2 regions of the Pararhizobium sp. DWP1-1-3 genome follow, and region 2 is predicted to be linked to the other one. Evidence: riboswitches for the same ligand, from Rfam matches in the RefSeq annotation. Region 2 holds a riboswitch; the other holds the start of a gene.
What was found. A riboswitch is a leader RNA that binds a small molecule or an ion and turns the genes downstream of it on or off. The one in region 2 is predicted to bind S-adenosylmethionine.
Positions count from the first base shown of each region.

Region 1: another riboswitch for S-adenosylmethionine. It lies ahead of ACP7BS_RS24970 (O-succinylhomoserine sulfhydrylase); the one in region 2 lies ahead of metA (homoserine O-acetyltransferase MetA).

Region 1 covers NZ_JAFCTR010000016.1:100,015-103,416, forward strand. Annotated here, with positions in the region: gene ACP7BS_RS24955 (hypothetical protein) at 2-286, opposite strand; tRNA gene ACP7BS_RS24960 (tRNA-Gly) at 344-417, opposite strand; gene ACP7BS_RS24965 (2'-deoxycytidine 5'-triphosphate deaminase) at 484-1,581, opposite strand; SAM riboswitch at 1,690-1,768, shown strand; gene ACP7BS_RS24970 (O-succinylhomoserine sulfhydrylase) at 1,813-2,997, shown strand; gene ACP7BS_RS24975 (hypothetical protein) at 3,200-3,402, shown strand, end outside.
Region 2 covers NZ_JAFCTR010000018.1:75,376-78,777, forward strand. Annotated here, with positions in the region: gene ACP7BS_RS26100 (diguanylate cyclase) at 1-1,125, shown strand, start outside; gene ACP7BS_RS26105 (DUF4345 domain-containing protein) at 1,249-1,680, opposite strand; SAM riboswitch at 1,897-1,974, shown strand; gene metA (homoserine O-acetyltransferase MetA) at 2,049-2,975, shown strand; gene ACP7BS_RS26115 (GNAT family N-acetyltransferase) at 2,972-3,402, shown strand, end outside.

The DNA of each region.
Region 1 (3,402 bases), on a different contig from region 2:
TCTATTCGGATGGAGGCTTTTTTCCGAGAAAATGCAGCGTGTCGCCCTCCACCGGCGGAGCATCAATGTCGAGTTGCGGCTCAACCAACGGCGTGAACACCTCATCCTGGTAACGCTTCAGGACATGTTCGATCCGGTCGTATCGTGTCATGACCGCGATGATCTCGGGCAGCATCCCCTCGCGGAATTCGTTGGTGGCGCTGAAAAATTTGAACTCGTTTGCCAACTCATCCTTGAGCTGATCTCGTTCCTCTTCCAAACGAATGCGCTTTGTGGATTTTTCCATGGCCGGAACGGCGCTTCCTTGTTCAAGATGGATACGCCTGCAATATCTGAAATAAAGTGGAGCGGGTAGCGGGAATCGAACCCGCACGATCAGCTTGGGAAGCTGACAAGCTACCACTACATCATACCCGCCTTGCCCCCGAGGTTTCCACCAAGCATGGCTGCCTGTCAAGGCGGCAGCCGCTTTTCCGGCGGAATTTACTCCGAACGGAAATGCTTGGAGAGTTTCAGGCCCTGGGCCTGATAGTTGGAACCGAGACCGAGGCCGTAAAGACCTTCTGGGCGCTCGATCATGTGCTCGTAGACCAGGCGGCCGACGATCTGGCCATGCTCGAGGATGAACGGCACTTCGTGACTGCGGACTTCCAGCACGGCGCGGCTGCCCTTGCCGCCGGCCGAGACGTGGCCGAACCCGGGGTCGAAGAAGCCGGCATAATGGACACGGAATTCGCCGACCAGCGGATCGAACGGCGTCATTTCGGCGGCATAGAGCGGCGGCACATGCACGGCTTCGCGCGAGACGAGAATGTAGAACTCGTCGGGATCGAGGATCAGTTCGTCGCGGCCGCGGCTGTAGAGCGGTTCCCAGAAATCGAAGATGCCGTGCTCGGCCTTCTTGTCGACATCGATGACGGCGGTGTGGTGCTTGCCGCGATACCCGATCAGGCCATCGGCACCGGTGCCCTTGAGATCGATCGACAGCGCAATGCCGGCCCCGGAGACGTTGGGCTTGTCGCTGGCGACGAGCACGTCGCTTTCATGCAGTGCCAGCACTTCGGTTTCGGTGAGCAGCGCATGGCCGATGCGGAAGCGGATCTGCGACAGGCGCGAGCCGCGCCGGACAATGACCGGGAAGGTGCGCGGGCTGATTTCGAGATAGAGCGGGCCGGAATAGCCGGCCGGGATCTTGTCGAATTCCTGGGCGCGATCGGTGATGACGCGGGTAAAGATGTCGAGACGGCCGGTCGAGCTTTTCGGATTGGCCGAGGCGGACATTTCCGGTGAAAGATCGAGGCTTTCCATCAGCGGCACGATGTAGACGCAGCCGGTTTCCAGCACCGCCCCTTCGGACAGATCGATGACGTGCAGCTTCAACCGGTCGAGCTTGTCGGCCACCAGATGGCCGGGACCGGGCATGAAGCTGGCGCGCACACGAAAGGCGATCGAGCCGAGACGCAGGTCAAGGCTGGCCGGCTGGATCTGGTCGGCATCGAGCTTTGCCTCGCTTTTCAACCGTCCCGCATCAAACAGCGCAGCAATGGCGCGATCGGCTAGAATGCCTGTGGCCCTGGTCATTTCCATCGTCCTCTTTGCCGCACCCGGCACGTCATAACCCAAATTGTCCCTGTGACATATCTTCTTGTTCGCGGGAATTGACGCAAGCGCGGCTAATCAGTAAATACTGACTTATCCCGTGGTGATTTGGCCGGTCGGCTTGCAGCCACGTAAAACAAATAGCTAAAAAGGCCGGGTTTGAAACCGGCTTGCTTTACGCGGCCGGTTTTTTTGTTTTGAAAGAGACAATCGATGAGCAACAATTGGCGCCCCGCGACACAGCTCGTTCACGGCGGCACGACCCGTTCAAACCATGGCGAAACCTCCGAAGCCATCTTCATGACGCAGGGCTTCGTCTACGACAGCTCGGAAGCGGCGGAAGCGCGCTTCAAGGGCGAGACGGACGGCTTCATCTACGCCCGCTACGGCAGCCCGACCAACGACATGTTCGAAAAGCGCATGTGCATGCTGGAAGGCGCCGAAGATGCGCGCGCCACCGCATCCGGCATGGCTGCGGTTTCCGCCGCAATCCTCTGCCAGCTGAAGGCCGGCGATCATATCGTTGCGGCCCGCGCCCTGTTCGGCTCCTGCCGCTGGGTGGTCGAAACGCTGGCGCCGAAATACGGCATCGAATTCACGCTGATCGACGGGCGTTTCCTGGAAAACTGGGAAAAGGCCGTCAAGCCAAACACCAAGGTGTTCTTCCTCGAAAGCCCGACCAATCCGACGCTGGAAGTGATCGATATCGAAGGCGTCGCCAAGATCGCCGATCAGATCGGCGCCAAGGTCATCGTCGACAACGTCTTTGCGACGCCGCTGCTGCAGAAGCCGCTGGAACTGGGCGCCCATATCGTCGTCTACTCCGCCACCAAGCATATCGACGGCCAGGGCCGTTGCCTCGGTGGCGTGATCCTGTCCGACAAGGAATGGATCAACGAGCACCTGCACGACTATTTCCGCCACACTGGCCCGGCCCTCTCGCCATTCAATGCCTGGACGCTGTTGAAGGGCATCGAGACGCTGCCCTTGCGGGTGCGCCAGCAGAGCCAAAACGCGTCGCGTGTCGCCGATTTCCTCGCCGAGCAGAGCCAGGTCGCCAAGGTGATCTATCCCGGCCGCAAGGACCATCCGCAGGCCGATATCATCGCCCGGCAGATGAAGGGCGGCTCGACGCTGGTTTGCTTCGAGCTGAAGGGCGGCAAGGAAGCGGCCTTTGCGCTGCAGAACGCGCTAGACGTGGTGCTGATCTCCAACAATCTCGGCGATAGCAAGAGCCTGATCACCCATCCGGCAACGACAACGCACAAGAACCTTTCCGATGAAGCCCGCGCGGAACTCGGCATCTCGCCCGGCACCGTGCGCTTCTCGGCGGGGATCGAGGACAGCGAAGACCTGATCGAGGATTTCGCCCGTGCTCTGAAGTCGGTTCAGGCCTGATCAATCCTGCCTCCTCCCCACCGGTTGGCTGGGGGGAGGCACCGGTATACTTAATCATATTCTCGTATACAGGCGCTGATTTATAGAAATTCAGTTTTGAATTCAGCGGGATGCGCGCGCTTCTCGTCAGGAAGCTTAGCCACATAATACCCAAATTCCATTTTTTGCCATAGCGTGGCCCTGCGGCATCAGGAGAGCAAGGATGGGGTTTGCGCCAATCAAAAATCGCCTCAAATTTCACTTTACCCGCCATGATTTGTGGGCGCTGAGAACTGCGATTAGACTGCCACTCACAGCAGTATGCTTGCCACTTATGATCGCATTCTTTTGGGTATTTTTACCCGTTTCCATGCTGGTATTTCTGGGCGCCGTGACGGGGGGATCACTCGGACTGGCGGCCGATAA
Region 2 (3,402 bases):
CCGGCATCTGTGCTGAGCATATTCGGCGGGCTGATCGCGCTGGCGGCCTACTGGGCGCCGCAGACGCAATCGGGCCTGTTGGTCTGGTTTACCATCGTCTGCGTGCCGGCGCTCGCGCACATCGCCAGCGCGGTGCTGCGCCACAAGGGTATTCCGCAAGGCTGGGGGCCGGTTGCCTGGTCGCATCTCGTCAAGGCCATCTATCTCACTGCCGGTACGGCCTGGGGTGTCGGCGGCGCCTGGATGCTGACCATCGGTGACGATCACCAGACGCTGGTCATCTGCTGCCTGGCAATGGGCGCTGTCACCTGCACCTTCCCGGCCATCGTCTACGGTGCGGCATACAATCTTTTCCAGGTACCGATCTTCACGCTGTTTGCCATCACGCTGGCATCAGGCGATATCGAATACGGCCAACTGCTCGCCCTCGCCTCGGTGCTGCTATGCATTGCCTTGGCCATCATCGCCAGAGGCATGGGATCGCAGCTCACTCTTGCGCTGCGCCTGTCGTTGGAAAACAAGCAGCTGGCCGAAGAGCTTGCGGACCATGGCGCAGCGCTGGAGCGGGCCAACCGGGAGCTGATCGTCGAGACGCTGACCGATCCGTTGACGGGGCTGGCCAACCGCCGGCAGTTGATGAATTTCATGCGCGCAAGCGCGGGCCGCAGCAGCCTTCTGATCGTGGATATCGACCACTTCAAGTCCTACAATGACAGCTTTGGCCATGTCGACGGCGATCTCTGCCTGGTGCTGGTGGCCGATGCGCTGCAGACCAGCATCCGGCCCGGCCGCGACCTGGCCGCCCGCTTTGGCGGCGAGGAATTCGCCATCATTCTCGGCGACCTTTCGCAGGAGCAGGCGGTCGAAGTGGCCGAGCTGGTGCGCGGCAATGTCCAGTCTCTCCTCACCCTTCATGCCCGCAAGATCCGCCGCATGGTCACCGTCAGCATCGGTTTTGCCCACCGCGATGACGACCGGCAGAAGCCGAATGCGACGTTGATGTCAGAGGCGGATGCAGCTCTTTACGAGGCCAAGAATTCCGGCCGCAACCGCGTCTGCATCGGCTCTGATCCAGTGACCGTTTTCGGGGAAGAATCCTCCAGAAACGCAACAGCCCGTGGCTGACCGCAAAAAAAGGGTGAGACGATCCTCCCAGCCACGCCAGGATCGCCCCACCCGCCGCTTGCGGCAATCGCCTCCGCCCGTTTTCTGACCGGAAGGAAGACGCCGATTGCCGCGCGACCTCGCTCAGCCCCGGCTTTGGCTCAGCGCTGCTACCCGCCCGTGCCAGACGACCAGGCAGGGCACGACGACAAGCTCCATGCCAAGGCCGAGCACATGCCCGGCCGAGGGCAGACCATCGGAAATCAGCGAATACAGCCGCGCCAACCCGCCGCTGACGGTCAGGATCGCCAGAATCCGGATGCGCTCGGCCTTGGTCTCGATCGCCGGAATGCAGCTGTACCAGCCGATGCCTAGGGCAAGGAAAAGCCCGGACAGGAACCGCACATGGCTGGCGAGATCGACGGGCGGGGTCTTTTCGCCGAGAAAGCCGGGTCCCATCACCACGCCCGCCAGCCCGGCAAACACCGGTAGCATTGCAAGGACGGCGATGGTCGCCTGCAGCATGCGCCGCTGCCGGAAATCGGCCGGGCTGATCTGATAGGCAAGACTGGGCATCGTATCCTCCTGACATCATCAGAGGTACGGACGCGGCAGCCGCCGGGTTTCAGGTTCGCGAACACATCGGCGTGAACACGGCATCTGGCGGTTCACGGGACTGCCGCCCGCATTCCCCCATCGCCGCTTCAAGAAAACCTGCCGCCGGCAATCGCCGCGGCGCCGGTTTCACGGACATGGGTGATGCATATTGATTCGCAGGCGAACAGGCGCTATTGAGGCACTCGTGGTGATTTGGCCGGCCGGCTTGCAGCCACGTTAAATAAGTCGCTAAAGGGCCGTGCATGCGCAAGCAAGCGGGGCCGGTTGCGATTTGTATCGTTGCCGGTTTTTTGTTCCGGCATGTTCGTAGAGCCGAGTGTTGCCCCATGCCCATCAAGATTCCCGATACGCTTCCCGCCTATGAAACCCTCGTCAAAGAGGGCGTGCGGGTGATGACCGAAACTGCGGCGATCCGCCAGGACATCCGGCCGCTGCAGATCGGCCTGCTCAATCTCATGCCGAACAAGATCAAGACCGAAGTGCAGATGGCGCGCCTCGTCGGCGCCTCGCCGCTGCAGGTCGAGTTCTCGCTCATCCGGTTGGGCGGCCACAAGGCCAAGAACACGCCGGAAGAGCATCTGCTGGCCTTTTACCAGACCTGGGAAGAGGTCAAGCACCGCAAGTTCGATGGCCTGATCATCACCGGCGCCCCTGTCGAAACGCTGGATTATGAAGACGTCACCTACTGGAACGAGATGCAGCAGATTCTCGACTGGACCCATACCAACGTCCATTCGACGCTGAACATCTGCTGGGGCGCCATGGCGGCGATCTACCATTTTCATGGCGTGCCGAAATACACGTTGAAGGAAAAGGCATTCGGCGTTTATCGCCATCACAATCTCAACCCGTCCTCGCCCTATCTCAGCGGCTTTTCCGATGATTTCCAGATCCCGGTATCACGCTGGACCGAGGTGCGCCGCGCCGATATCGAGCAGAAACCCGGTTTGGAAATCCTGATGGAATCCGACGAAATGGGCGTCTGCTTCGTGCACGAGAAGGCAGGCAACCGGCTCTATGTCTTCAACCATGTCGAATATGATTCGACCTCGCTGTCGGACGAATATTTCCGCGATGTCGATGCCGGCGTGCCGATCAAGATGCCGCACAACCACTTTCCCCACAATGATCCGACGCTGACGCCGCAGAACCGCTGGCGCAGCCACGCACACCTGTTGTTCGGCAATTGGATCAACGATATCTATCAGACGACATCCTATGATCTCGCCGATATCGGGAAGGACAGACGCTGACCGCACCCCTCATCATCCGCCAGGTCGAGCCCGGTGACGAACAGGACTGGCGCCGTCTGTGGAAGGCCTATCTCGCCTTCTACGAAACCACCCTGCCGGAAAAGATCTACGCCCTCACCTTTTCACGGCTCTTGAGCGGTGCAGCCCATGAATATGCCGGATTTCTGGCCGTTCTCGACGGCAAGCCGGTCGGCCTTGCGCACTTCCTGTTTCACAGATCCTGCTGGCACGAGAATTCGATCTGCTACCTGCAGGACCTGTTCGCCGATCCGGACGTGCGCGGACAGGGAATTGGCCGGGCGCTGATCGAGGCCGTCTATGCCCGCGCAAACGCTGAAAAGGCCGAGGAGGTCTACTGGATGACCCAGGACTTCAACGCCAATGCCCGCAAGCTCTATGACCGGATCGCCGGCAAGACGCCTTTCAT